DNA from 4 places in the Rhizobium sp. ZPR4 genome. Region 3 is predicted to be linked to each of the others. Evidence: riboswitches for the same ligand, from Rfam matches in the RefSeq annotation. Region 3 holds a riboswitch; each other region holds the start of a gene.
The links. Region 3 has a riboswitch for cobalamin ahead of nrdH (glutaredoxin-like protein NrdH). Riboswitches for the same ligand answer to the same signal wherever they lie in the genome.

Region 1: another riboswitch for cobalamin. It lies ahead of ABOK31_RS08875 (DUF1636 domain-containing protein); the one in region 3 lies ahead of nrdH (glutaredoxin-like protein NrdH).
Region 2: another riboswitch for cobalamin. It lies ahead of ABOK31_RS21930 (ABC transporter substrate-binding protein); the one in region 3 lies ahead of nrdH (glutaredoxin-like protein NrdH).
Region 4: another riboswitch for cobalamin. It lies ahead of ABOK31_RS02240 (aromatic ring-hydroxylating dioxygenase subunit alpha); the one in region 3 lies ahead of nrdH (glutaredoxin-like protein NrdH).

The regions. Positions count from the first base shown of each region.
Region 1 covers NZ_CP157967.1:1,802,368-1,809,762, reverse strand. Annotated here, with positions in the region: gene ABOK31_RS08895 (FAD/NAD(P)-binding protein) at 1-785, shown strand, start outside; gene ABOK31_RS08890 (Rrf2 family transcriptional regulator) at 992-1,459, shown strand; gene ABOK31_RS08885 (SfnB family sulfur acquisition oxidoreductase) at 1,485-2,702, opposite strand; gene ABOK31_RS08880 (FAD/NAD(P)-binding protein) at 3,418-4,833, shown strand; cobalamin riboswitch at 5,030-5,247, shown strand; gene ABOK31_RS08875 (DUF1636 domain-containing protein) at 5,355-5,768, shown strand; gene ABOK31_RS08870 (ABC transporter ATP-binding protein) at 5,778-6,557, shown strand; gene ABOK31_RS08865 (ABC transporter substrate-binding protein) at 6,578-7,395, shown strand, end outside.
Region 2 covers NZ_CP157968.1:507,714-515,108, forward strand. Annotated here, with positions in the region: gene ABOK31_RS21905 (ATP-binding cassette domain-containing protein) at 1-648, shown strand, start outside; gene ABOK31_RS21910 (ABC transporter permease) at 645-1,796, shown strand; gene ABOK31_RS21915 (ABC transporter permease) at 1,793-2,920, shown strand; gene ABOK31_RS21920 (ABC transporter ATP-binding protein) at 2,987-3,751, opposite strand; gene ABOK31_RS21925 (iron ABC transporter permease) at 3,748-4,785, opposite strand; gene ABOK31_RS21930 (ABC transporter substrate-binding protein) at 4,789-5,805, opposite strand; cobalamin riboswitch at 5,969-6,224, opposite strand; gene ABOK31_RS21935 (diguanylate cyclase) at 6,305-7,395, opposite strand, start outside.
Region 3 covers NZ_CP157968.1:191,155-198,549, forward strand. Annotated here, with positions in the region: gene nrdE (class 1b ribonucleoside-diphosphate reductase subunit alpha) at 1-672, opposite strand, end outside; gene nrdI (class Ib ribonucleoside-diphosphate reductase assembly flavoprotein NrdI) at 789-1,184, opposite strand; gene nrdH (glutaredoxin-like protein NrdH) at 1,196-1,417, opposite strand; cobalamin riboswitch at 1,664-1,882, opposite strand; gene ABOK31_RS20430 (hypothetical protein) at 2,044-3,282, shown strand; gene ABOK31_RS20435 (acyltransferase family protein) at 3,492-4,583, opposite strand; gene ABOK31_RS20440 (LacI family DNA-binding transcriptional regulator) at 4,893-5,906, shown strand; gene ABOK31_RS20445 (substrate-binding domain-containing protein) at 5,903-6,310, shown strand; gene ABOK31_RS20450 (extracellular solute-binding protein) at 6,335-7,395, shown strand, end outside.
Region 4 covers NZ_CP157967.1:464,971-472,365, forward strand. Annotated here, with positions in the region: gene ABOK31_RS02230 (DUF6656 family protein) at 18-635, opposite strand; gene ABOK31_RS02235 (ACT domain-containing protein) at 739-1,152, shown strand; cobalamin riboswitch at 1,359-1,563, shown strand; gene ABOK31_RS02240 (aromatic ring-hydroxylating dioxygenase subunit alpha) at 1,660-2,904, shown strand; gene ABOK31_RS02245 (hybrid-cluster NAD(P)-dependent oxidoreductase) at 2,907-3,995, shown strand; gene ABOK31_RS02250 (GH25 family lysozyme) at 4,023-5,033, opposite strand; gene ABOK31_RS02255 (BA14K family protein) at 5,281-5,751, shown strand; gene ABOK31_RS02260 (transporter) at 5,821-6,822, opposite strand; gene ABOK31_RS02265 (acyl-CoA dehydrogenase) at 7,112-7,395, shown strand, end outside.

The DNA of each region.
Region 1 (7,395 bases), on a different replicon from region 3:
GTCACAAGGGACCGGTCACTGCCATATCCCGACGCGGTCTGCGCTCGCGTGGCCATGCGGCGGTCAAACAGGAACCGTTTGGCGATTTCGCCAATCAGCCGTCGAAGACGGCAGTTGAGCTGCTGCGCAGCGTGCGCGCCGCCATCCGCAAGGCGCAAGGAGAAGGCCGCAGCTGGCATGCTGTCATCGATCAGGTGAGGGCGCAGGGCCGGCATGTCTGGCAGGCGCTGCCGATTGCGGAGCGGCGGCGTCTCGTACGGCATTTGAGGCCGTTCTGGGATGTGCATCGGTTTCGTGTCGCGCCACAGGTGGAGGCTGTCAGCGAAGGAGCGCTCGCAAGCGGCCGGCTGGAAATACTGGCGGCTTCGGTCGCAGCTGTCGGCGTCGCCGATGGCATCATCGATTGTACCTTGCGGCTCAGCCGTTCCGAACAATCGGTTGAAAGGCAATTCGATGCGGTCGTGGTCACCACCGGTCCCGGACACCGCGGCATACTGCAATCACAGGGCTGGATCGATGAAATGTCGAAGGCCGGGCATCTTGCGATGGACCCGGCACGGTTGGGATTTTCCTGCGATACGCGATCGCGCGCGCTTGCCGGCGATGGAGCCGTGATACCTTCCCTGTTTATCTCTGGACCACTCGCGCGCGGAACCTTCGGCGAATTGATGGGATTGCCCGAAGTGGTCGAGCACGCCGTTCTGGTGGCTGAACAGGTGGCTGGCGCCATCACCGACCATGGGCGTGGGCAAAGGAAGGCATATTTGGACAGTAGCGCCGCCTAAAATCCAAGAAAAGCCGCAAATTCGTTGCTTAGGCGATACAATTGCCTAAATTTACTCATATAAACTATACAATTTGTGAGTTACTGTCTTGTTCGTAAGGGGCTGCGGGGTTACTTCCGCAATCCATGCTGACAAGACCGGCCCGTTGAGTCTCTTTCGAGCCACGCCGGGTTTCAACAATCGACTTTGCAGTAAAGCGGACGGCGATGCTTACGAAAAAAGGAAAATACGGATTGAAGGCGCTGGTGGATCTCGCACGCCTCGGTCCGGGTGAAACCGCGTTCATCAACGATATCGCGTTACGCAACAATATTCCGAAGAAGTTTCTCGATACCATCCTCCTCGAATTGCGAAACGCCGGCGTGTTGCGTTCGAAGAAAGGCCCCGGCGGCGGTTATTCGCTGTCGCGTCCCGCATCCGAAATCCGCATCGGCCATGTCATCCGCACCTTGGACGGTCCGTTGGCACCCATCCGCTGCGCCAGCCGAACGGCCTATGAAGCCTGCGACGACTGTTCCGATCCGGAGCGCTGTCAGGTGCGGCGCTCGATGACGGAGGTGCGTGACGCTATTGCCGAGATTCTCGACAACATGTCGCTGGAGCAGTTCGTTGCCGGCGGCGCAGACGTTGAGATCCCGGAACGGGAAGACCGCCGGGCTTCGCACATCGGTTGATCTTGCCGTTGTGCCCTGATGCCCATTAAGGCAACGAGTTCTTCGATGGCTTTACGCCGTTGAGATGATAGTTGCCGACGGTGTGGTATTTCCGATGTGCCGGCTCATGCAGCGTGTGAATGCGGGCGTTGCGCCAGTGGCGATCGAGGTTGAGCCCGATGCGCGCCGACTCTGAGCCCGCAAGTTCGAACAGCGTGTTGGCTGCTTCCATCGCAATGTCAGCCGTAATCGTCTGGGCTGCAGCTACGGAGAGCGCTGCGTCGATAACATGATCTTCGGTGAGATTGATCTGCGCGGCATCGATCTTGCCGCCGGCACGCTCCATCATCGCCGTCGCCGCTTCGATGCGGATGGCAATCTCGCCGATCCTCGTCACGATTAGTGGATCATTGACGGCTCGCTTATCCTCGTTGCTTTCCTCTGAGTGAGAGCGAGCCCGCACGAATTCCATCGCCGCCGCCAATGCGGAGCGGGCAATACCAAGATTGATGCCCGCGCGCGTGAGATGGTTCACGCTATCGATCACTGTGGGTTCAGCCAACTTTTCCCGGTGCAGGAGCAGGGCATCGGCATTGAGATAGACGTTATGCAATATGGTCGTGCCGTTTCCGGACGTACGCTGACCAAAGCCATCCCAGTCGTCAATGATCTGGATGCCCTCCGTATTTCTAGACACGACAGCGGCTATCGGTCCCTTGCGTTTGTCCGCCGTGAATAGCGCGATCCAGTCCGCAAACAGAATGCTGGCGGAGGCCTGGCTCCGTCCGTTGAGGCGGAAGCCAAGCCCGTCCGCTGTCAGATGCAAGGAATGCTGGTCGGTGCCGCTTGCATCGGACTCGGAAAAGATGCTGCCGAAACGATCGCCTGTAATGGCGCGGTCGAAAAGAGATGCCCGCTGGTCCTCGCCGCCCGCAATTCTCACCGCTTCCAGTACATGAAAATGCGTTTGCAATATCTGTGCTATGGAAGGATCGGCCTCTGCGAGGATGGCTATGACCTCGGCGAGAACGCAGTTTGAAATATCGATGCCACCATGTTCTGAAGGAACGGAAATCCCAAGCAGGCCCGATTGGGACAGGGCTTCGATCTCGTCATAGGGCAGGATGCGGTTGATATCGCGATCGCTTGCCTGCGGAGCGAAGCCGGCCGCGAGCGAACGTGCGATGTCGAGCGCTTCCTCTTCGCTTTGGACGCGATGGGCGGGCGGCCTGACGCGTTCGTGCAACTGCGAAACAGTCCCCATTCATCACTCCTCGGCCAGCGCCAGGTCGGTTTCTCAGGCGCGGCAAATCAGTACGATCTTAATTTCGATAGATGGAGTGCACAACGGATTTTCCTGGCGGATTCGCATCGCGCCCTCCGGCTCGATCGGCGTCGATCGCGGAAATTGTAAGCGCACAGTCCGATATAACGCGTTGAGGATAGCGAGTTGTGAACCCTCTTTTCTGCGTCAATGAATATCGAAAGCCGCTTCACAAGCTGATCTTAGAGCTTGGAATTGCTTTTTCTTTTGCCGATCGAAGCAAGCTCAAGATGAGAAGGGCTGTCCGGTCATCCGCCGTTTTCTGTGCCGCAGTCTCGTCGGCCCTGTTCTGTCCGGACAAGAAAGCGCTTGCTAGCGGAGCGTTTTCGCGCTTTCATATACGACTAAATAAGTAGACAATGGCAATAATCCTGCCGCCGATGGCTTTTGACGAAGTGATCATATGGTGGCCGATTGCAGGCATCTGGTGTTGGATCAGAGTTGGACCTGCCTGTCGCATCTTTCATTTTGGAAGGGATTCCCGATTGAAGAATTGCGACGCATATTGAGAACGGAAGCGGCTTTTTGTGCGTTCTGTCGGCCGCAGTTCCAAGGTTGCCGAGGCCCGGTATCGGTGTCTGTGTTTCCGGGCCTGTAAAAAGTGAGCAAGCCCCAAGAAAGGCATGATCGACCACCTCTCGCCCCAGGAGTTGATATGACGGTTCAGGGATTTTTTTCCGCGAGGACGAACGCGACAGCGCAGCCTTATGCGATGCCCCGCATCGCCGTGATCGGGCGTGGTTTTTCCGGCATGATGATGGCGATCGCGCTGATGAAGACGGTTCGCTTTCCCTTCCATCTGCAGCTTTTCGATCCCAATTCCACCGTCAGCGGCGGACAGGCGCTCGCCTCCGGGCATAGCAGCGAAATTCTCAATAGCCGTGTTCGCGATCTTTCCGTTTCCGCTGGAGATCCCGACGATTTCAATCAATGGCTTTGCGGCAATGCGCCTTTCCGCAGCGCCGTCCCCGCCGCCATACCCGGTTTTTTGCAGATCTTCGTGCCGAAGAGCATTTTCAGCGACTACGTCTATCAGCGCTTTTCGGAGGCCTTCTCATCTCGGCGGGATGTGGCGGTGCAGGTCAGCAGCGAGACGGTCTTCGGGCTTCGGCGCGTTCGTGGCGGCCGCTTCGTGGTGGAAAGCGACGGTGCCGCCAATGCGCCTTTCGACATGGTGGTGCTGGCGACAGGCTACGGCATTGCAGATCACGAATTCCAGGCCAGCGATCTCGTGACCGTGCCGACGACGGTGCGGGCGCGCCGTCTCGTGTCGCGACCGCACACGATCTTGCTTGGGAGCGGCCTGCGTGTCGTCGACCGGCTGCTGCAGATGCGTGAAAGCGGCTATGCGGGGCAGATCACCATCGTTTCGCGGCGAGGCTTCCTGCCGCAGAGCCATACGCGTAACAATGCTGATCCGGTTTTTCCTGCCGATGAGATGCCCGGTAAGCTAAGCGAGATCGTCCGCTTCGTCCGCACGGCTTGCGGCGAGGCGGAGGCGAGCGGTCAGAGCTGGCAATCCGTCATGAACGGCTTGCGCAAGCACGCGCGCTCGCTTTGGCGATCCCTGCCGGCGGGGCAGAAGCAGCAGTTCAACCGACATTTGCGGGCGCTCTATGACAGCCATCGCAATCGGTTGCCCGAGGCGCTGCATGTGCGTCTCAATCAGGAGCTTGCCGAGGGCAACACGCTGCTGCGGCGCGGCCATTTTATTCGCCGAACGCCGACAGGACTGGTTTTGAGGCCGGCTGGTCGGCAGGAGACCGAGCAGCTCTATGCCGACGATGTAATTGACTGTCGGTGTCAGGCGCCGGATCTGAATGTGCCCTTGCTGCGCAGTCTCATCGATGCCGGCCTTGCGGTGCCGGACGAGCTCGGCCTCGGTCTCGCCGTGGAGGCGACAGGCTCGCTAGAGGTCAATGGGCGCACGACGGAGGGGCTTTTTGCGATTGGTCCCCTGGGACTTGGAAGTCTCCCTGACATCGATCTGGTGCCTGAGATCGTCACGCAAGCCTATGCGGCGGCAGAGGGCGTCGCGTCGCGTTTCCATCCGCAGTGCAAGGCGGTCTAACAACCCAGTGGTTTTTTCATTCCGGATCGTGATTGCGGTGCCTCTGCACACGCATATCGCAGTTTTGGCCTCGAGGCGGAAATAGTAGCTTGTTATTTGTTATGTAATAACGTAACCAATAACGGAAGCCTAAGCTAAACCTCCAGGACAAATGAAAGCGCATATGACATCGCCGTTGCCCGCATCCGCTTTCTATGAGATGAATACCGCAGATGGTGCTGCTTTCGGATCGATCCCGACGGCGGCTGAAAAGGGAACACGGTGCGGACTACCCATCAGGGGCCAAAACCGTGGCTGCCCCCGCAACTGTAAGCGGAGAGCGCGTTCGCAATATGCCACTGGCTTTAAGCCGGGAAGGCGCGAACGAGTTGTGACCCGCGAGCCAGGAGACCTGCCATCGACGATATCAACCGCAACGGACGGGGTGTTCCGATGGAAAATCAGTGGTTGGGCGAGGGCGCCGTTGCGTCCGCTGGCCCTATCTTGACTTTGCCTCCGGTGAAATCTCCGGGAGGCATCTCATGGACAAAGCAAAAGAGGCGACGCACCGGATTACCGTGTGCACGAACTGCCGTCATGTCGGCAAACCATGCCGGCCGGGCCTCGATCTCCTGACGCATTTGCAGGCGGCCATTTCTCAGGCCGGCGCCGCTCTCTCGGACGATTTCAGCCTTGAAGGCAGCGTCTGCATGGCTGGCTGCGAGCGGCCCTGCACGGTCGCCTTCCAGGCGACGGCAAAGGCGACGTACCTCTTCGGTGACATCGAGGATGCGAGCGATATCGGTGCGCTCGTTTCCTTCGCGAAGCTCTATCGGGATCGTCCCGATGGGTTGACCCGCGAAGGCGAACGCCCGACCGCGCTTGGAGGCAAGACGCTCGCGCGCATACCCGCTGCCGTCGTGTCAGCCGAACGCCAGCCAGTCGTATTGCAATAGGAGCCGGTCATGTCCGAACGAAACGCGCGACTGGATGCGGACGGCATCACCTGGGGGCCGCAGAAGAGCACGCCGATCATCAGCGGTATCACCCTATCCGTCGAAGCCGGCGCCCGACTGGCCATTATCGGTCCGAACGGAGCTGGCAAGTCGACCTTGCTGCGATGCCTCTATCGCGGTCTGAAGCCGCAACGAGGTTTGGTGCGTCTCGACGGCACCGATCTTTGGTCCATCGGTCCGCGGGAGGTGGCGCAGCGCATCGCTGTCGTGCCACAGGAGACACCGGGCGATTTTCCCTTCAGTGTGCGGGACGTTGTGCTGATGGGACGTATTCCGCATCGCAAGGGCATGGCGCGCTGGAGCGATCGCGATCATGAAGTCACGACCACGGCGCTTGCGCGGCTGGAGCTGGAACCTTTGGCGTTGCGACAGTTCGCGTCGCTCTCCGGCGGCGAAAAGCAACGGGCGCTGATTGCCCGCGCTTTGGCGCAGGAGCCGGAGCTCATCATCCTCGACGAACCCACAAATCACCTCGACATCCGCCACCAGCTCGAGATTCTCGAACTGCTGCAGGGGCTTGGGCCGACGATCATCACGACGCTGCACGACATCAATCTCGCGGCAGACTTTGCGACCCATGTCGCGGTTCTGGATTGCGGGCGGCTGACGGGACATGGCGAGCCGGCCACAGTCCTGACCGTGGAGCACGTATCAAAAGCATTCCGTGTCGGCACCCGCCTGCATCGGGCTGACAATGGCCCGCAGCGATTTTCCTTTTCCCTTCGATAGTTCGATCATTGGAGTTGTTCATGTTTCCTCGCATGTATTTGTCTGCCACCGCGTTGCTGGTCGGAGTTTTGTTCGCAGGCGCGACGCTTGCCGAGCCCGTCACGGTGCGCAGCTGCAATCGGGATGTAACTTTCGACAAAGCGCCGGAGCGCGCCGTTTCCAACGACGTCAATCTTACGGAAATGATGCTGGCGCTGAAGCTGCAGGACCGCATGGTCGGCTATACCGGCATTTCCGGCTGGAAGACGCTGGACGAAAAGCTGCGTGATGGCGTGAAGGAACTGCCGGAGCTGTCACCGAAATATCCGAGCAAGGAGGTGCTGCTCGGCGCCAACGCGGATTTCTTTTTTGCCGGCTGGAACTACGGCATGAAGGTCGGTGGCGAGGTGACGCCGGAGACACTCGCGCCTTTCGGTATCAAGGTCTACGAACTTACCGAATCCTGCATCTTCGTCATGCAGAAGAACAAGCCGACCATGGACGACATGTTCGTCGACCTCCTCAATCTCGGCAGGATCTTCCGCGTCGAGGATAGGGCGGAGGCGCTGGTTGCCGGCTATCACAAGCAGCTTGGGGAAATCCAGGCGAAGATCGGTCATGTCGACAAGCCGATCAGCGTCTTCGTCTATGATTCCGGTGAGGAGAAGCCGTTCACCTCGGGGCGCTACGGCATTCCGACCGCCTTGATCGAAGCAGCCGGCGGCGTCAACGTGATGGACGATGTCGAGAAGAGCTGGACGGAGGTATCCTGGGAACCGGTCATCGAGAAAAACCCGGAAGTGATCGTCATCGTCGACTACGGCCAGGTGACCGCCGCCCAGAAGATCGCCTTCCTCAA
Region 2 (7,395 bases), 320 kb from region 3:
GCTGGAAAAAGCACGACCTTCCGCATGCTCTGCGGCCTGCTTCCCGCCAGCGGCGGCACCTTAATGGTCGCGGGCGCCGATCTGCTGACGGCAGGGGCCAAGGCGCGAGAACGGCTCGGCTATGTCGCGCAGAAATTTTCGCTCTACGGCCAGCTCAGCGTCGACGAGAATCTGGAATTCTTCGCAAGCGCCTACGGGCTGCGCGGCAGGCGCAGGAAGGACAGGATCGCCGCCCTGAAAAGCCAGTTCGAGCTCGACCAGTTTTCAAGACTGCCGAGCGGGCAGCTTCCGGGCGGGTTCAAGCAGCGCCTGGCGCTCGCCGCCGCTCTCCTGCACGAGCCGGACATTCTCTTCCTCGATGAAGCCACGAGCGGCGCCGATCCATTGGCAAGGAGGCAGTTCTGGGGCCGGATCACCGCCCTGTCCGAGCAGGGCGTGACAATCATCGTGACGACGCATTTCATGGAAGAGGCCGAATATTGCGATCGGATCATCATCCTCGATGCCGGCAAAAACCTGGCGGAGGGAACACCGGTCGAGATCCGCGCCCATGCCGGCGCGCATGGCGAGGCGGCCGCGACGATGGAGGAGGCCTTCATCGCCATCGTCGAGAAAGAACGGCACAAAAAAGCGGAGATGGCGGCATGAACCAGCCCGTCGACAGATCCGGCCAGGGATTTCGCGCAGCCCTGCGCCGCATCCGCGCGCTCATCCGCAAGGAGACCTGGCAGCTCCTGCGCGATCCGAGCAGCATCGCGATCGGCATCGTCATGCCGGTGGCGCTGCTGATCCTGTTTGGATACGGCATCAATCTCGACGTCAAGAACGTTCCCGTTGCGATCGTCATGGAAGAGAATTCGGCCGAGGCGCGCGGGCTCGCCTCGGCCTTCGAACTCTCCAGCTATTTTTCTCCAAAGCCTGTCAAGACGATGGTGGAAGCCGAAAGCATGATGCTGTCATCGCAGGCAAGGGCCATCCTGCGCATCCCCTCGGATTTCGCGCGCAAGGTCGCTCAGGGGAATGGCGAAGTCCAGGTCGTCGTCAATGGCAGCGATGCAAACACGGCGCGAATATCGCTGAGCTATGCCGAAGCGGCAGTCGGCGTCTGGGCCGCCAAGGAAGCGGCGCGCAAAGGAGCGATCAGCGGCAGCGGCGTGACGATCGAATCCCGGCTGTGGTTCAACGAAGCCAATGACAGCAGCTATTTCCTCGTCCCAGGTCTTGTCGTTCTCGTCATGACGCTGATCGGCGCGCTTCTGACCGCTCTCGTCATGGCCAGGGAATGGGAGCGCGGCACCTTCGAGGCGCTGTTCGTGACGCCGGTGCGCTCGAGCGAAATCCTGCTCGGCAAAACGGTGCCTTATTTTCTATTGGGGCTCGCGGGCCTTGCCCTTTGCGTCGTCGGCAGCCGGCTGCTCTTCGGCGTGCCGCTTCGAGGGTCGCTGCTAATCCTCACCGTCGTCTCCATGCTCTACCTTCTGGTCGCGCTCGGCCTCGGGCTCGCCATATCCTCGATCACGAAGAGCCAGTTCATCGCCAGCCAGGTCACCGTGCTCGTGACCTTCCTGCCGGCCATGATGCTCTCGGGCTTCATGTTCGACCCGAGAAGCATGCCCTTGGCGGTGCAGGTCATCACCTACATCTTCCCCGGCCGATATTTCGTCACCCTGCTGCAGACCTTGTTTCTCGCCGGCAATATCTGGAGCGTCATCCTGCCCAATGCCGTCGTGCTCGCCGGCATGGCGGCAGCACTTCTGGCACTCGCCGTGCGCATGACCCGCAAGAGGATCGCATGACCATGTCGTTCGCATCGCTTCTGCGCATCCTGACGCTGATCCGCAAGGAACTCCTCGTCATCCTGAAGGATCCCCGAAGCCGGGCAAGCCTCGTCGTCCCGCCCATTCTCCAATGCCTGATCTTCGGCTACGCCGCCACCTATGACCTCAATACGGTTCCCTATGCGCTCGTCGATCAGGACAGGACGACGACGTCCAGAAACCTTGTCGCGAAGCTTGAAGGATCGGGCATTTTCGAAAGGGTAGCGACACTGACGCAGACGGGCCAGGCGGTCAGGCTGCTCGATACCAAGCGGGCTGTGCTGATCATCGTCGTAGATCGCGATTTCGAGAGGCAGCTGGAAGCGGGTAGCCCCGGCACCGTACAGGTCATCGCGGATGGCCGAAATTCCAACACGAGCGGTATCGCGCAAGGCTATGCCAATACGATCGTCGGCGACTTCACCGCCGATTGGCTTGCACAGAAGGGCAGCTCGGGCAATGCCGTGCAGGTCACGACCCGCGCCTGGTACAATCCGCAGCTGGAAACGCGGTGGAGCATGGTGCCCTCGCTCATCGGGACGATCACCATGCTGATGACGATGATGCTGACTGCCATGTCCGTTGCGCGCGAACGCGAGGAAGGAACCTTCGATCAGCTGCTCGTCGCGCCATTCACGCCGACAGAGATCATGATCGGCAAGGCCGTTCCCTCGATGATTGTCGGCATCACTCAGGCATCGACGATCCTGCTGGTGTCCTTGTTCTGGTTTCGCATTCCGTTTGCCGGCTCGTTCCTGACGCTCTATCTCGGGCTCAGCCTCTTCCTTGCCGCGGCGATCGGTTTCGGACTGTTCCTGTCATCCATCGCCGCCAACATGCAGCAGGCGATGATCCTCTGCTTCGTCTTCCTGATGCCGTTCATGCTGCTCTCCGGCCTTATGTCGCCGACCGACAACATGCCTGAGATCCTGCAATATGCGACGATGATCAATCCGCTGAAATATGCGATCAGCATCACGCGCGGCGTCTATCTCGAAGGCGCCGGCATCGAGGCGCTGTTTCCGGACATGCTGGCGCTTCTTGCCATTGCCGCCGCGACGATGCCGGTCGCCGCCTGGATGTTCCGTCATCGTTTGAACTGAACCGCTTCGCATTTTTCCTGGAATTGCTCCGAGCGGATCGAGGGCGGCGGACGTGCCGCGATGGCATCAACCCGCCATATATTGGATGTTGCAGCGGCCATGAACCGAGGACTTCTGCACATGCGCGCGCACGCCGAATACCCGCTCGATCAGTTCCTGCGTCAGCACCTCTTCCGGCGGGCCGGCCGCGACCACTTCACCCTTCTGCAGCACCGCAAGACTGTCGCAGAACATGGCCGCCAGATTGAGGTCGTGCAGCGCGACGATCGAGGTGACATCGAGCCTGGAGACCAGACCGAGAATATCGAGCTGGTGCTGAATATCGAGATGGTTCGTCGGCTCGTCAAGCAGCAGCTCACTCGGCGTCTGGGCGAGCGCTCTTGCTATGTGGACGCGCTGTCGCTCGCCTCCTGAAAGCGTCTGCCACAGCTGCCCGGCACGGCCCTGCATGCCGACGCGGGCAAGCGCGTCCGCAACCGCCGCATCGTCATGAACACTCCAGACCGACAGGGGGCCGCGATGCGGCGTGCGGCCGAGGCGCACGACATCCATCACGGTGACCTGGGTATCGGTCGTCGCCTGCTGTTCGACGAGCGCGATGCGGCGGGCGATATCCCCGCGCGAGATCGAGGCTATGTCGCTGCCGCCAAGCCGGATGATACCGCTCTTGACCTTGCGCAGCCGACATATCAGCCGCAGCAAGCTCGATTTTCCCGAGCCGTTCGGTCCGAGAAGGCCGAGCACCTTGCCCCTTTCCACCGCCAGGCTGACGCCGTTGACGATCAAAGTATTGCCGGCCGCAAAGGTTACCGTATCAACAGCGATGCTCATGCCGTCCTCCGCGCGCGATAGAGAATGATGGCGAAGGCCGGAGCCCCGAACAGGGCCGTGACCACGCCGATCGGCAGGATCTGCTGGGGAATGATGATTCTTGAAATGATATCCGCACCGACCATGAAAATGGCGCCGGCCAGAGCTGCTGCCGGCAGCAGCCGATCATGGCTTGGCCCGACCACGAAGCGGGCGGCATGCGGAATGACAAGCCCGACGAAGCCGATCGAACCGACGATGCTGACGACGGCTGCGGTCATGAAGGCCGTCACGCCGAGCAGGACGATCTGCGCGCGTCTGACCGCAATGCCGAGTGAGGCGGCCGCATCGGTACCGAAGATGAAGGCATCGAGCACGCGCACATGCGCCATGCAGACGACAAAGCCGATGATGGCGACCGGCCCAGAAAGATAGACGTCCGGCCAGCGCACACCGCTCAAGGAGCCGAGCAGCCAGAACATGACGCCCCTTGCCTGCTCGGCATTGGCCGAGGTGGTGACGATGTAGGAGGTGAGCGCGTTGAAAAGCTGCGAACCGGCAACACCGCAAAGAATGATGCGCTCGCTCGTGCCGCCGACACCGGCGGCCAACAGGCCGACGAAGAGGAAGGCGACGGCCGCACCGATGAAAGCGCCGCCGGAAAGCCCCAGAATGCCGTAGCCGAGCCCGAGGATCATGATGCAGACCGCTCCGGTCGAAGCCCCCGCCGAAATGCCGAGCACATAGGGTTCGGCAAGCGGATTGCGCAGCAAGGCCTGCAGGATCACACCGCTCAGCGCCAGCGCCGCGCCGGTGCTGGCGGCGACCAGCGCCCGGCTCAGCCGATAATCCCAGACGATGCCCTGATGGATACGGCTAAGCTCGAAACTCGTTCCGAACATCCGGTTCGAGACCGCCTTGGCGGTGGTCGACAGCGGGATGGAAATCTCGCCGATCGACACCGCAAGGCTGATCATGAACGCCAGGATCATGATGGCAGCCAGGGCGAGCGCCAGAAGCGCCCACCATGACCGACGTTCCGCAACGAGACTCATATCTTACTGCGCCAGGCCGAAGGACTTGATGCCCTTGGCCAGGATTTCGATGCCGTCGATGGTGCGGATGGTCGGGTTCATCGACTGCGCATCCATCATGACGAAATGCTTGTTCCTGACGGCATCGAGCTGGCTGGTGACCGGATCCTTCTTGAGGAAATCGACTTTGACCTTCGGATCATCGGCGGCATAGCGGCGGCGGTCCATGGTGGCGATCACGATCACGGCCGGATTTGCCTGCGCGATGGTCTCCCAGCCGACGAGCGGCCATTCTTCCTCGGTCGTCACGACGTTCTTGGCGCCGATCGTCTTCAGGATATAGGCCGGCGCGCTGTTCTTGCCGGCGATAAAGGCATCGCCGCTGACTTCCTTGCTGGAAAACCAGAAGACAATCGGCAGATCCTTGGACTTTGCGCCTGAAATCGAGGCGACAGCATCCGCTTCGCGCTTCTTCAGGGCCGCGATCAAGGCATCGCCGCGATCTTTCACATCGAAGATCTCCGCGAGTTCGTCGATCTCCTGATAGACCAGGTCCATCGTGAACAGTTCCTTGCGCACGCCGTCGCCGCCATCGGTGTTGACCTTGGCGACGCAATCCGTCGGCGCGATATAGGTGTTGATGCCGAGTTCGGAAAACTGCTCGCGCTTGCCGACGGAGCCCTGTGCGCCGACATGCCACTCGAATTCGGCGGCGACGAGATCCGGTTCCTTGCCAACAACGGATTCGAAGCTCGGATCATTATCGGCAAGCCGCGGGATCTTGCTGTTCGCCTCGGCATATTGCGGCAGCACCGGGCCGACCCAGACGGCGGTGCCGGCGATCTTGTCGGCCAGACCGAGCGAGAGCAGGATTTCGGTCATGCCCTGGCCGATCGAAACGATCCTGGCCGGCAGCTTCTGGAAAGTGACCTTCTGGCCGCAATTATTGATGGTGAGCGGATATTGTGTGGCGGCGAAACTGGAGGCGGCAAACCCGGTCAGCCCAAGTGCAAATGTAATAGTCGTCAAAAAATGGCGCATGAAAGATCTCGATCGGAGAGGGAAACTGGGCGGTGTCAGCACGATCGCGCTGAGAAAGACCGCCGCCGGTTGCGAGGATCCCAATCAAGGCCGATAGAGGTCGGATAATATCGAAGGCTCAGGTCAATCATTCTCTGTCCTTTCCGGGCATCCCCGCCCGGCTGATTGGATCGTGATCGACGGCAGGTCTCCTGGCTTGCGGATCTCTGACGATCATCCGCCTTCCCGCAAGCTTGCTTGCAGTGGCATGGCTTTAAGCCTCGGGAGATAACTTAAAAAAGGTCACTCCCGGATGATCGGCAATCCGCTTACATTTGCGGGGGCAGCCACGGTCTAGGTCCCTCTTGGGTCTTCCTCACCGTGTTCCCTATTAATCCCCGCGGAGTCTTCCTTGGGGAACCGTCGCGTTCAGTTATTCCGGACAGGGCCTTCTCGTCAAGAACGCTTGGATGGCAAAAAGAAAGAGAGCATCATGCTCATCGCCGAAGGCAGGGCGCGGCTAGGCGGCCTCGGCCAGCTCAACCCGATTTCTTCCGCTCGCCTTCGCCCGATAGAGCGCCTTATCGGCGGCCTCGAGCACATGCTTGAAATCCGTGGTCGGCTCAAGGGAGCAGGCGATGCCGATGCTGACAGTGACGTGAACGGCTTCCTGCTCGAACATCAGGGTCGTGCCCTCGATATCCCTGCGAATTTTCTCCGCGACGGCAGCTGCGGCCCTCGTATCCGTGTTCGGCAGCAGCACCACGATCTCCTCGCCGCCATAACGGGCGGCGATATCGGTCTTGCGCACGGTTTGCCGGATCACATCAGCCACTCGTGCCAGGACGGTGTCGCCGAAGGAATGCCCCCAGCTATCGTTGATCTTCTTGAAGTGATCGATATCGAGCATGATGATCGAGAAAGGAATGCGGCGCATGCCCGCTTCCTTGCTGCATCGATCGCCTTCGCGCTGCAATACGCGGCGGTTGGGCAGTCTTGTCAGCGGGTCGAGGCTCGCTTCATTCTCCAGCGCGCGTTGGATACCGATGCGATATTGCTCCCGCTGCAGCAGATCCGATAGCAGCATGACACCGAGTATATTGACGGTCGTCACCGGAAGTGTCGCCGAGAGGAGAAGAGCGCGCGCAACCGCCCATGGCAGAAAGAAGAGAACCACGAGGGATGAGCAGGTCGCCAGACCGAACAGGGCCGATCGTCTCCAGCCCGTGCCGGTCCATTGCCGCGGCAGGAGGCTGAGCACATAGCCCGCGATCGCAACGATCACGATACCGGCAACGCCGCCCACCGCACCCATACCGCCGACCAGAAACCGAAACAGAGCCATCATCGCTGCAGCGACAATGGTTCCCAGAAGGCCACCATAGATCGGCGCAAGGACAAGGAGGATCGAGCGGCCATCCTGAATAACGCCCGGCATCCATTGTATCGGATCGCCCATGGACAGGATGCCGACCAGCCCGAACAGCAACCCGATGGCCACGGATTTCAGAGCGCCGCGTTCGACGATCCGGATGACCCAGGAATAAGCATAGACGATGATCGCCACCTGGCCGAGGACGCGTATCAGCGAAACCAAATGTGTTTCAATTT
Region 3 (7,395 bases):
GGCGTAGGAGAAGGAATCTTCCAGCAGCTTCATGACAGGAATGATGCCTGACGACTGGTTCTCGATATGCTTGATCGGCGCACCGGCCTCGCGAATATTCGTGAGAGACAGTGCCACGCCACCGCCGCGCTTGGACAGTTGCAGCGCGGAATTGATGGCCCGGCCGATAGACTCCATATTGTCTTCGACGCGCAGCAGGAAGCAGGAGACCAGCTCACCGCGCTGCTTCTTGCCGGCATTGAGGAAAGTCGGCGTTGCCGGCTGGAAACGGCCGGAGATGATCTCGTCGACGAGATTGCGGGCGAGCTGCTCGTTTCCGCCGGCCAGCGTCATCGCCACCATGCAGATACGGTCTTCGTAGCGCTCAAGATAGCGCTTTCCGTCGAAGGTCTTCAGCGTATAGCTAGTGTAATACTTGAAGGCGCCGAGGAAGGTCGGGAAGCGGAACTTCTTCGCATAGACGTGATCGAAGAGATCGCGCACGAAATTGAAGGAATATTGGTCGAGCACCTCCTGCTCGTAATAGCCCTCCGTTACCAGATAATCGAGCTTTTCTCTAAGGTTATGGAAGAAGACCGTGTTCTGGTTGACGTGCTGGAGGAAATATTGCTTGGCCGCCATTCGATCCTTGTCGAGCTGGATCTTTCCGTGCTCGTCATAGAGGTTCAGCATGGCGTTGAGGGCGTGATAGTCCAGCGCCGTTTCCGTGACTTTCGCGGATCGGTCGCTCGCGGGATGAGAAAACGTGCTCTGCGGTTTTTCGCCCGCATCCCGCGACAAAGAAGAGCTTAGCGTGTCCAAAATCGTTCCAATCCGTGTCTGACATTGGCGACATCCTCATCCGTGCCCAGAAGCTCGAACCGATAGAGATACGGCACCTGGCATTTGACAGAGATGATGTCGCCGGCGATCCCATAGGTCGCGCCGAAGTTGCTGTTGCCCGCGGCGATGACCCCGCGGATATTTAAACGGTTGCCCGTATCGTTGAGGAAGCGGATTACCTGCTTGGGCACGGCCCCCTTGCCACCTTCACCGCAATAGGTTGGGACGATCAGGACATAGGGTGAAGTCGCGCGAAGCTCGTTCCCCGCGGCAAGCGGGATACGCGTGGCCGGCAATGCAAGCTTGGCAACGAAGCGATGAGTGTTTTCCGATCGGCTGGAGAAATAGACAATCTCGCCCACCGCCAGGATCCTTAAGCGAGAGCGCTGATCATGTCGGGACGGAAGCCGGCCCAATGCAGTTCGCCGGCAACGACAACCGGAACCTGACGATAGCCGAGGCCCTGCACCAGCTCATAGGCTGCGGCATCGGCCGATACGTCGACGATGGTGTAATCGATGCCCTGGCGATCGAGGGCGCGGGTCGTGGCGGTGCACTGGACGCAGGCGGGCTTGCTGTAGACGGTGATGCTCATGAGATATCCTCGTATGAATGGGCATAGAAAGTCGTTCGGGCGTCAGACGACTCCCGCTCGGCGGAGTGAAAAAGGGGCAAACCTAGGCGGCTGCCGGACGCATTAAGCGGCCGTCATTCGCGCGGGCGACTATGGATACTCAGGAACATGCACTTCACCCCGAAGTTATTGATGCGGGGTTTTCGAGGAAGCGACGGCGGCTATCATGCCGCATGGACCATCGCTCGCCAGCCGGACACCCCGCCCGTGGACGTCAATGCTCAAGGCAGGTCTCCTGGCTCGCGGGTCATAACATTCGTCCTGCCTTCCCAAGGCTCATAGCCTCAGTGACGTCATCAAACGAATGCTCACCGCTCACAGTTGCGGGGGCAGCTCCGGCTTGGCGATCATCATGTTCACCGACCGGATTCCCATCTTAGCCTCCAATTCTTGCGAATCAGAAGAACCTCGAACACTACATATAGTATCTTCAGTTAAAATTGCGTCAACTGCTTCGATAGCCTCAAGCCAATTTCGATGTTGATAGGCTCCGACAATCTCGCCCGACGCGAGCATGGAGGGGCTAGACAAACGCAAGGTTACTTTATTACGTTGTCGACGTAATGTTATTACATAAAGGATTTTTCATGCCAAACACAAGCTCTGGTATCCTGCTTGCAGCCTCATCGCTGGCTTGCGCCTTGCTGTTTCCCTTTTCGTCGTTTGCAGACGACGAAAACGAGGCGGAAAGCTGGCGGCTATTCGTCGCCGATCACAGCCTGCCGATCGTCCGTGCGATCGACGCCACGAATGGCAAGGAAATCGCCCGGTTCGACATTGACGGTTACGCTGCCCTCTCGCTCAGCCAGTCCGGCCGCACTATCTTTGCCGTGCAAGGTGAAAAGAATGTGGTCCATGCGATTGCGACAGGCATCGCCCTCTCCGACCACGGCGAACATCGCGATATCGAACTTTCCGATCCGAAACTGCTCCGGACACCGATCAAGGGCGACAAGCCGGGGCATGTGGTGACGCACGGCAACGATGTGGCGATCTTTTACGACCGCGACGACAAGTTCGATCTCCTGTCCGAGGGCGGACTTGCCGAAGGCAAACCCGATATTCGTTCATTCCAAACGATCGCCGCCCACCATGGCGTTGCCGTTCCGATGGGCAACCATCTTCTTGTGTCGGTGCCGAACATGGAGGCTCGCGTCAAGGAAGGCGAGTTGCCGCCACGCCTCGGCTTGCGCGTGCTGGACCGAAAGGGCACACAGGTCGGCAAGATCGAGCATTGCACCGGCTTACACGGCGAGGCAACATCGGCGCGCCTAGTCGCCTTCGGCTGCGAGGAAGGCGTCCTGATCGCCCGCCCCGGCGGCATCGACGGCCCGAAGATCGAGATGCTCGCCTATGGCTCCTCCCTGCCGAAGGGCAAGGTTTCGGCATTACTCGGCGGCACGTCCATGCAATTCTTCCTCGGCAATTATGGCGAGCAGAACCTTGTATTGATCGATCCGGACAATGCTGACCAACCCTATAAGCTGATCGAACTGCCGACACGACGGGTCGACTTCATACTCGATCCGGCAAAGCCGCAGATCGCCTACATTCTCACCGAGGACGGCAATCTGCATATCCTCGATGTCGTGAAAGGCATGATCGTGAAATCCGAGACCGTCACCGAACCCTACAGCAAGGATGGCCACTGGCGCGATCCGCGGCCGCGATTGGCCGTTGCCGGCAATCTTATCGCCATTACCGATCCGCGCCACAGCCTCGTTCGTATGGTCGATAACCAATCGCTGAAGGAAGTCCGCAGCATTCCCGTCGAGGGGAAGCCCTTTGCTATCGTTGCGGCCGGCGGATCGGGAGCGGTACACTGATAGTCTGAAGTGTGGAGATTGCGATCTGTTTCAGATCGTTGTTTGTTGGTACCAGTATCTGACTACCGCTGCCTGTTTGGAGCGCTATGTTTTAGGCGCAATGCCATCAATCGCTAACCGTAGATCATCGCAGCAGGAGCCGGTTGCTCGGCCGGCTCCCGACAATTGACAATCGATAAAAATCCAATTTGCCAAGCCTGCCCATGATATCAGGCAGCATGCGGACGAAATATTGCGTTCGCGGCACTTTCCAGACGAAGCTTCAGTTCATAGACGACAGCGCAGATCGCTAAAGTGGCGATGGCAATCGGGACAAACGACGCAGCGGACAAGAGCCCCAAACGGTCCAATTCGTAGGCGATCAGCAGCATAACGGTTTGGTGGAGAACGTAGTAGGTGAGAACCGCCCTGTTGAGATATCGGACCACGGCGTTTTCCGATCTGCACCAAATCCTCGCATAACCGAGAATGGCGACGATCGCACACCATTGGAACGTACCACCAAGCATTCTCCCGACAGACAGCCGCCACACGTCTGGATCGCTGGAGGGCAGGCTGGGAAACAGGCACACCAAGGCCAGCGCACAAGCGACCGTCAGAATCAATGCCGGCCTCCGCATGTTGACAATAGCATCCCAGCAATCGTCACGCGTTGCCATCACAGCCCCCATCAGGAATGCAGCCATGTAAACGGCATGATTGTACCAATCAGTCAAAAACTCCAGCGATGGGGGGAAAATCGGTCTCAAGACGAACCGCAGCAAGATGAATAGCACGGCGGGCATTATCAGTACCCATTTGCCTGTAAACCAAGGAGCTAGCCGATCTCCCATATAGGGCAACAACGACGGCCATACCGCCACGGCAAGCGTGACGATCACGGTATAACTCCATAGATACAGGAGATACCAAAGGTGTTGCATGCCAGCGAGCAGCGTCTGCTCACCGCCTGGCAAGGGAACCGGAGTCAAGGTCACATAGGCCCAGAAGACCTGCAAGAGACTAATATGCACTCCCATCTTCGCGTTCAAAAATACATATATCTGCGGCGGAATCAAAAAAAGCATGCCCACCAGAAAAGGCAGCAATAATTGTCTTGTCCGCGCACTCCTCAATGCGCCGGGAGGACGCTTCACAAGCAGCATACCAGTCACGGCGCCAGAGATGAAAAACAGCAGCGTCATTCGCCACGGATGCGTCAGCAAATGAATCACATCGAAGGCGGAAGAGCTGTCCGGCGCCTTCAGCAGAAAGGTTCTTGAATTGTACATCAGGCTAACGTGATAGACGATCAGCAGCATAAATGCTGCCACCCTGACAAAATCCAGATCGTGTCGGCGTGATGGTCTCTCCATATTTCCGTACCTTAGATTTCAACCGTTAATTGAGTATGTAACGGACTGCTCAAAATTTCGCTTGGGTCGAGCCCCGCAGAAGCGTGGCCAAGCCCGCCTGAGCGCCCCAAGCAAATGTCTATGTCGACAAACGGCTATTCTCCGGCACATGAGGGCTTTCCGCCAAAGGATGAGCAGAGCCCAATGAGGCCGCTTGACTCTCAATCAGCAGGCTTTTATTGATACGTATAACTAATACGTATAAGCAGACGGATAATGACGAACGGACGAGCAACGCAAAAGGATGTCGCGAGGGCTGCTGGGGTCTCGCAGGCTACCGTTTCCATGGTTCTGAGCGGCGGTGGGGCATCCATCCCGGCGGAAACATGGGCTCGCATCACAAAGGCGGCAAAGGACCTCGGCTACGTACCCAACCGCTTTGCGCAGGCGCTGAAGACGAGCCGCTCGATGACCATCGCCTGCATCGTGCCCGATATCACCAACCCGTTCTATCCGTCGCTGGTGCGCGGCATACAGTCCATTGCCGATGGCCTGAACTATGATGTCATCACGGTCAATACGGACGGCACTCCGGAACGCGAACGTCATTTTCTCGATTGGGCACGGCAGGGACGCGTCGACGGCGTGATTGGTGTCTTCTTCACGCTGAAGGCCAGGGATTTCAGTCCATTGGTCGAGGCCGGCGTTCCTATAGTGAGAATTGAATCATCGAAGAAACGTGGCGGTGAAATCCCGGTCGACGATATCTATGTCGACAGCCAAGCAGCAGCGCAGACAGTGACCGAATACCTGCTGGGCCTCGGCCATACGCGTATCGCGCTTGTTGCGGGCCGCGGCGGTCCGCAGGCCCATCGTATCGAGGGCTATCGTGCGGCGCTCTCGAGACGCGGCCATCCCGATCACGTCGTCATCGATGACGAATTTTCCGAGATGGGCGGCATACGCGCGGCCGAGAGCATTCTTGGCGGTGATTTCAGACCGACCGCCATCTTCGCCGCAAATGATCTGATGGCGATCGGCGTGATGCAGTCGCTGCGCGAACGCGGCATCCGCATTCCCGAAGATATCGCCGTCGTCGGTTTCGACGACATTTCGGCCGCCAAGCTCGTCACCCCGACGCTGACGACGGTCGCGCAGTTTCAATGGAAGATGGGAGAACGTGCCGCGCAGACGCTGATGGATCGCCTGCGCGGAGAGAAGACCGGTACTGGAACCGCCGTTGAAATGCCCTTCGATCTCATCGTCAGGGGTTCGACGAGCAACGAATAAAATCAAATCGGGAGGAGAAAACCGATGCACAGACGTACAGTGTCATCGATGACGAATTTTCCGAGATGGGCGGCATACGCGCGGCCGAGAGCATTCTTGGCGGTGATTTCAGACCGACCGCCATCTTCGCCGCAAATGATCTGATGGCGATCGGCGTGATGCAGTCGCTGCGCGAACGCGGCATCCGCATTCCCGAAGATATCGCCGTCGTCGGTTTCGACGACATTTCGGCCGCCAAGCTCGTCACCCCGACGCTGACGACGGTCGCGCAGTTTCAATGGAAGATGGGAGAACGTGCCGCGCAGACGCTGATGGATCGCCTGCGCGGAGAGAAGACCGGTACTGGAACCGCCGTTGAAATGCCCTTCGATCTCATCGTCAGGGGTTCGACGAGCAACGAATAAAATCAAATCGGGAGGAGAAAACCGATGCACAGACGTACAGTTTTGAAAGCCGGCTTCGGCCTGGCCGCCCTGCCGCTCATGTCCCGCTTCGCATTCGCGGCGGATCAGAAGCCTATATCTTTCTGGTACGAATCCGCTTCACCGGAGAACCAGGATAACCTCAAGAACATCCTGATCGATCCGTTCAATGCGGCGCATCCCGAAGACCTCCTGAGCATCGACTTCCGCGGCTCGGATCTCGACAAGCAGCTGCGCGTCGCGATGCTTGCCGGCACCGGCCCCGATGTCGTCTTCACGGCCGGCCCGAGCTATGTCGCGGCAATGGCCCAGGCCGGTCAGCTTATGCCGCTCGACGACTACGCCAAGAAATATGGCTGGAATGAGCGCCTGCTGCCGCTTTTCCTTGATCTCGGCCGTTACAACGGCAAACTCTACGCGCTGGCAAAGACATACGAAACGCTTGGCCTTTTCTACAACAAGACCTTGTTCGACCAGAACAAATGGAAAGTGCCAACGACGATATCAGATTTCGAGGCGCTCGCCGACGAGATGAAGGCCAAGGGCCTGACCCCGTTTGGCGCCGGCAATGCTGACTGGCGCCCTGCCAACGAGCATTATGTCTCGATCGCCTTCAACTCGATTGCGGGACCAGAGAATGTCTACAAGGCGCTGACGGGCGCAATCCCCTGGACCGATCCCGCCTTCGTTCACTCGATCGACAAGCTCGCCGAGTGGTGGGACAAGGGCTATTTCGGCGATAATTATTTCTCGCTAACGCTCGAGCAGGCCTTTGCGCAGATCGCCAGCGGCCAGGCTGGAATGGCGCCGACCGGCACATGGAACTTCACCAACGTCCAGACCTATTTCCCACAAAACAATGCGGAACCCGGCTTTGTCGGCTTCCCGAGCGAGAAAGGTGATCCGATCTTCGCGCTTGGCATCGGCTCGACACTGTCGATCAATGCCAAGTCGGGCAATGCGGACGGCGCCGCTGCGGTTCTCGATTACATGTTCACGGATGACTACTACAGCAAGATGAACTCGGTCTGGCAGGGCGAATGGAACCTGCCGCTGGCCGATCTTTC
Region 4 (7,395 bases), on a different replicon from region 3:
AGTTTTGGGATCAATCGTCAAAGCTGGCGAATGATGTCGCGAAGCTGCTCGTTGCGGGCGCCGAGCAAAAGAACATTACGGATGGCGATCTGCGGATCGTGCGTGTGGAAGAGCACGCCGTTGCCGCGAATGTCGCGATTGATCGTCAGCTTCTTGTCTTCCGCTTGCTTGTCCGGATGGATGGCGACGGCGAAATACATCCGCGAATATTTCAGACTGATGTCTTCGAAGAAATTCTCTTCCTGGCCGATCCGGGCAAAGAAGTTGGCGATGTAGAAAGCCCAGTTCACCTGCTCATATTGCGCGAACTGCGTCCGCGCGGCTGTCACGTGGCAGTAGCCGAGATGCGGCGTGTCCTTCAGCGTGTGATGGAAGATGAGCTTCGGGAAACGGATTGATTTGTGGAAGCTGTTGAGCCGGTCATGTGTCTTTTCGCCGGCATCCCTAAGCTTTTGCGCCGTGCGCACCGCCACCTGCTCATGGCTGATATAGTCCCGTTCTTCCGCAAGCCAGTGCGGCCTGTTGCGGTTGATGCGGCCCGTGCGCAGGAATTCGCTGTAGCCCGTTGTCGATACCGGTGGCGCCGGTTCGGGCTCGGCGGGCTTCCCAGCGTCGAAATACCTGAGTTTGGCCATGCCGGATCTCGCTTTAGACGTCTCTGGACGGCATGGTAGATGGAATAGCTTGAGCCGGGCTTAACCATTTTGAGACGCCGCACCTTTTGGGAGACAGACAAACATGCCTGGAGTTATCGATCTCAAGCAGCTTCTGTCCGGCATGAAACCAAATCTCGCCGAGGGCGAATTCGTCTATTGCAGTGTGCCGGCGCCGGTATTGGCCGATCATTGGCATCTAGACCCGATCGGGCTGTTCCGGGAAAAGGAGGGAGTGACGCTGATCCTTTCGCTGGAGGCGGCCCGCAAAGCGGGATTTCCGGCCACTCCCGCCATGCGCATGATCACGCTTGAAGTTCACTCGTCCCTGGAGGCGGTCGGGCTTACTGCGGCCTTCGCCACGGCCCTTGGAAATGAGGGTATTAGCGCCAATGTTGTCGCCGGCTATTATCATGATCACATCTTCGTTCCGGCTGCCGATGCGGAGCGCGCCATGGCTGCGCTGCTGGCGCTTTCCGCCACCCAAGCGCCCCGTTGATAACGGCTCTGTCGCATTCAGGATAAAGCGTCATCATTCGGGTGCGGATGGGCTGCATGTCCGCATTTTGATGTAGCCGCATAAGCGATTGAATTGTCTTTCGATAATGCCTCTTCACGGAGCCATCTTGGCGTTCCGTTTCGCCTGTCGTCAATTTCGGAGCCGATGTCGCATTGCAGCGCAGCGGCTGGCGGAGCCGAGAGCTATGATGCCATCAATCTCAAGGTGCCGTCTGCTAGGGAGACGGAGAATTGGGAAGCCGGTCAAAATCCGGCGCTGCCCCCGCAACGGTGGTGGAGTGAGGCATGGCGAATAAAGCCACTGGGTCGATCGGCCTGGGAAGGTGCCATGGGGTTCTGGAAACAGGGCCGCTCCAGAGCCCGGAAACCAGCCTTGGGCGCATAAGGTTTACTGACCGCGGCGGGTGGTCGGGACATTGCTTTTGGCCGCTCCCAACCGGCCACGCATGTCCTTTGCCCGCCTCCTGGTACTGCTAAGGATAGGCAAATGGACATCGGCAGCAAAGTTCTGCGGCAATTGAAGAACCACCGGACAGGCTTGAGCCTGGAGCAACCCTTCTACACCGATCCGGACTACTTCAAGCTCGACATGGAGACGATCTACTATCGTGACTGGCTGTTCATCGGCCATGATTGCGAAGTGCCGCGCGCGGGCAACTACTTCACCGTCCAGATCGGCGACTATCCCGTCGTCATCGTCCGCGGCCGCGATCAGGTCATCCGCGCCTTCCACAATAGCTGTCGCCATCGCGGCTCGCGGGTCTGCACGACCGAGCGCGGCTCCTCGGCAAAACTCGTCTGCCCCTATCACCAGTGGACCTATGAGCTCGATGGCTCGCTGCTTTTCGCCCGTCAGATGGCCGAGGATTTCGACAAGAGCCAGCATTCGCTGAAGCCGGTTCATTGCGAAAGCGTCGGCGGCTACATCTTCATCTGCCTGGCACAGAACGCTCCGGATTTCGCCTCGGTCCGCGCCTCGATCGAGCCTTATATGGCGCCGCACCGCATCAGCGAAGCCAAGGTCGCCTTCCAGAGCACCATCATCGAGAAGGGCAACTGGAAGCTCGTCTGGGAAAACAACCGCGAATGCTATCATTGCGCGGCCAATCACCCCGAGCTTTGCCGCACTTTCCCGGAAGCGCCGACCGTGACCGGCGTACAGGGTGCGCTGAACGATCCCGTCATCGCCGAGCACTGGCAACGCTGCGAAGCCGCAGGCCTGCCGAGCGAATTCAAGCTCTCGCCGGACGGACAGTTCCGCACGGCCCGCATGCCGCTGATCGAAGGTGCGGAAAGCTACACCATGTCCGGCCAGAATGCCGTCAGGCGGCCGCTCTCGCCCGACGTGACGATCAACGGCATCGGCACCATGCTATTGTTCCATTACCCGACGACGTGGAACCACATCCTCGGCGACCACGCGATCTCCTTCCGCGTCCTGCCGATCAGCGCCGAGGAAACAGCCGTCACCACGAAGTGGCTTGTTCACAAGGATGCCGTGGAAGGCGTCGACTACAATCTCGAAGAGCTGACCCACGTCTGGACCGAAACCAACGACCAGGACCGCCGTATCGTCGAGGAAAATGCCTTCGGCATCCGCTCGCCGGCCTATGAACCAGGTCCCTATTCGGAAATCCATGAAGGTGGCGTCATGCAGTTCGTCGAATGGTACACGACTTTCATGATCAACCGGCTGCAGGGCGACCAGGCCAAGCTGTCGGCGGTTGCCTGAGCATGAACATGGCCGTCTCTCTTTCGCATCGCCACCTCGACCAGATGCAGCCCTGGAATGACAGGCAGCATGTGCTCGAATGTCTCTCGGTGACACCCGAAGCACCCGATGTGATGACCTTCACATTCGGGTCCGACAAGGACAACTGGTTCCGCTATCTGCCGGGCCAGTTCGTGACGCTGGAGCTGCCGACGGCTCCGGAGCCCGTCATGCGCACCTATACGCTATCATCGACGCCGTCGCGGCCCTTCTCTGTCGCGGTGACGGTGAAGGCGCAGAAGGACAGCGTCGGCACGCGCTGGATGTTCGAGAACCTGAAGCCCGGCATGCGCATCAAGGCGTTCGGCCCGCTCGGCGATTTCAGCCATATCCGCCATCCCGGCGAGAAGTACCTCTTCGTTTCCGCCGGCTCCGGCATCACGCCGATGATGTCGATGACGCGCTACATGTCCGATATCGCACCGCTGTCGGATATCACCTTCGTCAACTGTTCTCGCAGCCCGGCCGATATCATCTTCCGCTCCGAGCTCGAATATCTTGCGCGCTTTATGCCGAACCTCAATCTCGGCTTCATCGTCGAAGGCTGTGGCCGCACCGATCTCTGGTCCGGCTTGAAGGGCCGCATCGATAAAGCAAAGATCGGCCTGCTGGCGCCCGATTTCATGGATCGGACGATCTTCTGCTGCGGCCCTGAGGTCTTCATGGATGCCGTGCGCTCCATGTTGGAAGCTCATGGCTTCGACATGTCGCGCTACCATCAGGAAAGCTTCCAGCCGGCCAATGCGGCAACGCCGCTTGCCGAAGTTTCCGACGATGCCTCCGGCGAGGCTGCCACCACGATCCGCTTCACCATGGCCGGCAAGGATGTCGTCTGTGCGGCGGGGCAGACCGTGCTGCAGGCGGCGCGCGGTGCCGGCGTGCGCATCGGCGCGGCCTGCGAATCCGGCCTCTGCGGCACATGCCGGGTGATGAAACTCTCGGGCGAAGTCGAGATGAGCCACAATGGCGGCATTCTCGATGACGAGATCGACGAGGGCTATATCCTCGCCTGCTGCTCGCGCCCGAAGACGGACGTTCAGATCGAGGCCTGAAGCCGTACGGCGAGAATGCTGGTTTGCCTAGAAATCCTGGTAGTTCAGCTCGTTGATCTCGACCGGCTTCGTTTGCGGGGTCGAGGCCGTAACGACCGGGTCGACATCGGGCATGAGAGAAACGAGCGTCTGTCGCGGTCCGCTGCACATCGGCGCAAGCGCGATCGTCAGGTCCGGTGCGGGCAGGGGTTTGGCGGGCAGGAGATCGCCCTGCGGCCAGATCTTCGCGAGCTGGACCTTCGTCATCGGCACGACATTGACGTCGATATCGGTGAGTGTCCCCGGCACCCGATAGGGGCAGCTTTTCTCCGAACAATTGTCCGACGAAACAAACTGCCAGATAGCATAATTGTCCCAGTTGCCGAGCGGGAAGGTGCCTTTCACGTCGGGCTTGTAGCGCGCATACCACAAGGGCAGCCGCGACAGCAGCGGATAGGTGCCGCGGTGATCGGCGATATAGCGCGCCGTGTTGTGGTTGACGTAGAGCATGGGATAGCGCCCGGTCCTGACCTTAATGTGGGCGACGAAGATCTGCGCATCGTCGAGCGACATGAATTGCGTCGCATCCATGCCGTCGATGTCGAGCACCATCAGCTCATCCGGCTGCGGATCGGCATAATCGAGAAAATGGTTTGCCTGGTCGATCGGATTGCCGGGCCGGCCCAGATGATAGGCGCCCCATAGCAGGCCATTCGTCTTTGCCAGCATCCGGCGCGTTTGAAACAGTTCGCGGCTGACCGCGTATTTGCGCCACATCGTCCTGCAATGGGCCACCGTATCGCCGCCATGGTCGCCGGTGCAACTGAAGCTTTCAGGCAGTCCGTCGGACGCCTTTGAGATGAAGCCGGCGATGCGCTTGTCCTGCAGAAATGCGGTCCAGTCGATGGTGTTCAGCTCGTAAGCATCGACAATCAGGGCGTTTTTCGGATCGCCCCAGGGCTGGCTTTCACCGGCCGAAGGCTTGGAGACCGGCCCCATGAGGGTCAGGATCGTCAGCAAGCTGTAAATGAGGAGGTTACTCTTTCGGTATCCTTTCATGAAATAATAGTAAGGATTGCTGGTTAATCTTGGGTTAAGAATGAAATCACTATAAATTCATCGTGGAGCCCCGCATAACTCCTTAATTCGGTAGGGATTTGAGGAACTAAATAACGCGCTGCCGCGTTTCTTGTCGTCTACTCGCATATGCGACGAAGCAGGCAGTGAAACCTTGCTCGGGAAGCATTCCCGACATGAAATGCCTACAGGCTTGAGTACCAAGTCGAACCAGGGAATGGAGATAAAAATGCTTGGTTTCCGTGCAAAAATCGCGACAGTCGCCGTAACGGCCGCCGTCGCCCTGACGAGCTTCACACCGTCTTTTGCCATGCAGATGCCCGCCGCACCGATCGTGAATCAGGCCGTGCCCGCCCAGGCCGCGCCCGGCAACGTCGAACAGGTTCAATGGCGTCACGACGGCTACTATCGTCGTGGCTGGTATGGCGGCTACCGCGGTTATCGCGGCGGCTATCGTCATGGTTATCGCTATCACGACGGCTATTGGTTCCCGCTGGCAGCCTTCGGCGCCGGTGCGCTGATCGGCGGCGCGATCGCCAGCCAGCCGCGCTATTATGAGCCGGCTCCGGCCCCGAGCGCCGGCATCAATCCGCGCCATGTCGAATGGTGCGAGGGACGCTATCGTTCCTACCGCGCCTACGACAATACGTTCCAGCCGAACTCCGGCCCGCGCCGTCAGTGCTATTCGCCGTATTTCTAAGCAACGGTGCCAGAACGACAAATGCCAGCCGTCCGGTTTACGCCGGGCGGCTTTTTCTATGATCCGATGTCAGAGAATGTTGACCCGCCTGAGCAGCCACCATGCCAGCAGCATGGAGGCGATGATGAAGGCCACCGCATATCCGGTGCCGCTTGCACCGCCCGCCAGCGGCAGGCCCGATGTGTTCATGCCGAAGAAGCCGGTCACCAGCGTCGGCGGCAGCAGGAAGGCGGTCATGATCGACAGGATGTAGAGATGCCGGTTGATCTCGGAGGCGAGCTTCGAATCGATCTCTTCGTGCAGCAGTCTCGCCCGCTCCTGCAGGGCATAGACGTCGTGCTCGACCGCTTCGAGGCGCCCGGTCAGCCGACCCGCGACATCCTCGAAGCCGAGCGGCATTTCCTCGTCGTCGGAGGCGGCGGCATGGCGCATCAGCGAGAGAACGGTCCGCAGATGACGATGCAGGCGCACGATCGTCCTGCGGATCGGCGGAAGCTTGGCGCGCTCGTCGCGCGACGTATTGCCGTGAACGAAATCCTCGATGGCATTCAGCTCTTCACTGATCTCGATGACGACGGAGATCAGGGTCCGTTGGAATTCGACGACGATCAGCTCGAAAATATCCACCGGGCCTGTAAACCGCGCGGCATTCTTCTCGATCAGCACGCGGGTCCTGTCCAGGCTGCGAAGCGGTTGCAGCCGGCTGGTGATGAGCATGCGATCTGTGAACGCGAAATGCAGCCAGCCGATGTCGTGCGTGTTGTGGGCGAAGTCACGCTGGAAGTCGACCAAGGTCCCGAAAAGCATCTGCTCGTCGACCGTAATCGTTGCATGTGTCTCATGCGTGGTCAGCGCTGTGCGGGCGGCTTCGTTCAGTCCAGGCGCATCCTCGAGGAAGGCCGGTACCCGCGCATCCACGAGATTGAGATGCAGCCAGAGAAAGCCGTCGCCACTGAAGAGCGTCGCACGGTCGGTATCGTCAGGCAGGCGCTCCGGCTTGGTTGCGCCGGGACGGAGACGATATGCCCAGATAAAGCCTGGTATGGTATTGGCGGACGTGAGCGTGTTCATTGGGGGCATCGTTCGCTTTGTCTGAACAGTTGCCTTAGTCTTCGTTCATGACGATTGTTTATGCAAGTCCGTGCTTTCGCGGAATAATCGCGGATATCGGCGGCGATGTCACAGCCGCGCAGCGCGCGTAGGACGCATGTCAGGTTCGAGTTCGCGAAACGGTGGAAATCGATGCCTCTGCAATTTGAGAAAATTGACGTTTACGTAAAAATAAACTAGCTATAGCCACAAATGGCCGATGGTCCGGGTGAGGCGGGTCATTGCCAGTACCGATCCGGAGGAAATCATCATGTACAAGGCGCCTGTCGAAGAAATCGCGTTCACGCTGAAACATGTCGCCGGCATGGAGCGCGCCATGGAAGAGGGTGTTCTCGGCGATCTCAGCACCGATCTCGTCGATGCCATCCTGTCGGAAGCGGGGCGTTTCGCCGGCGATGAGGTGGAGCCGCTTGCCGAGAACGGCGACAAGCAAGGCGCAAGGCTGGTGGACGGCAAGGTGGTCCTTCCCGATGGCTGGGAGAAGCTCTATCGCGACTGGATCGCTGGCGGCTGGAACGGCCTGACCGCACCGGA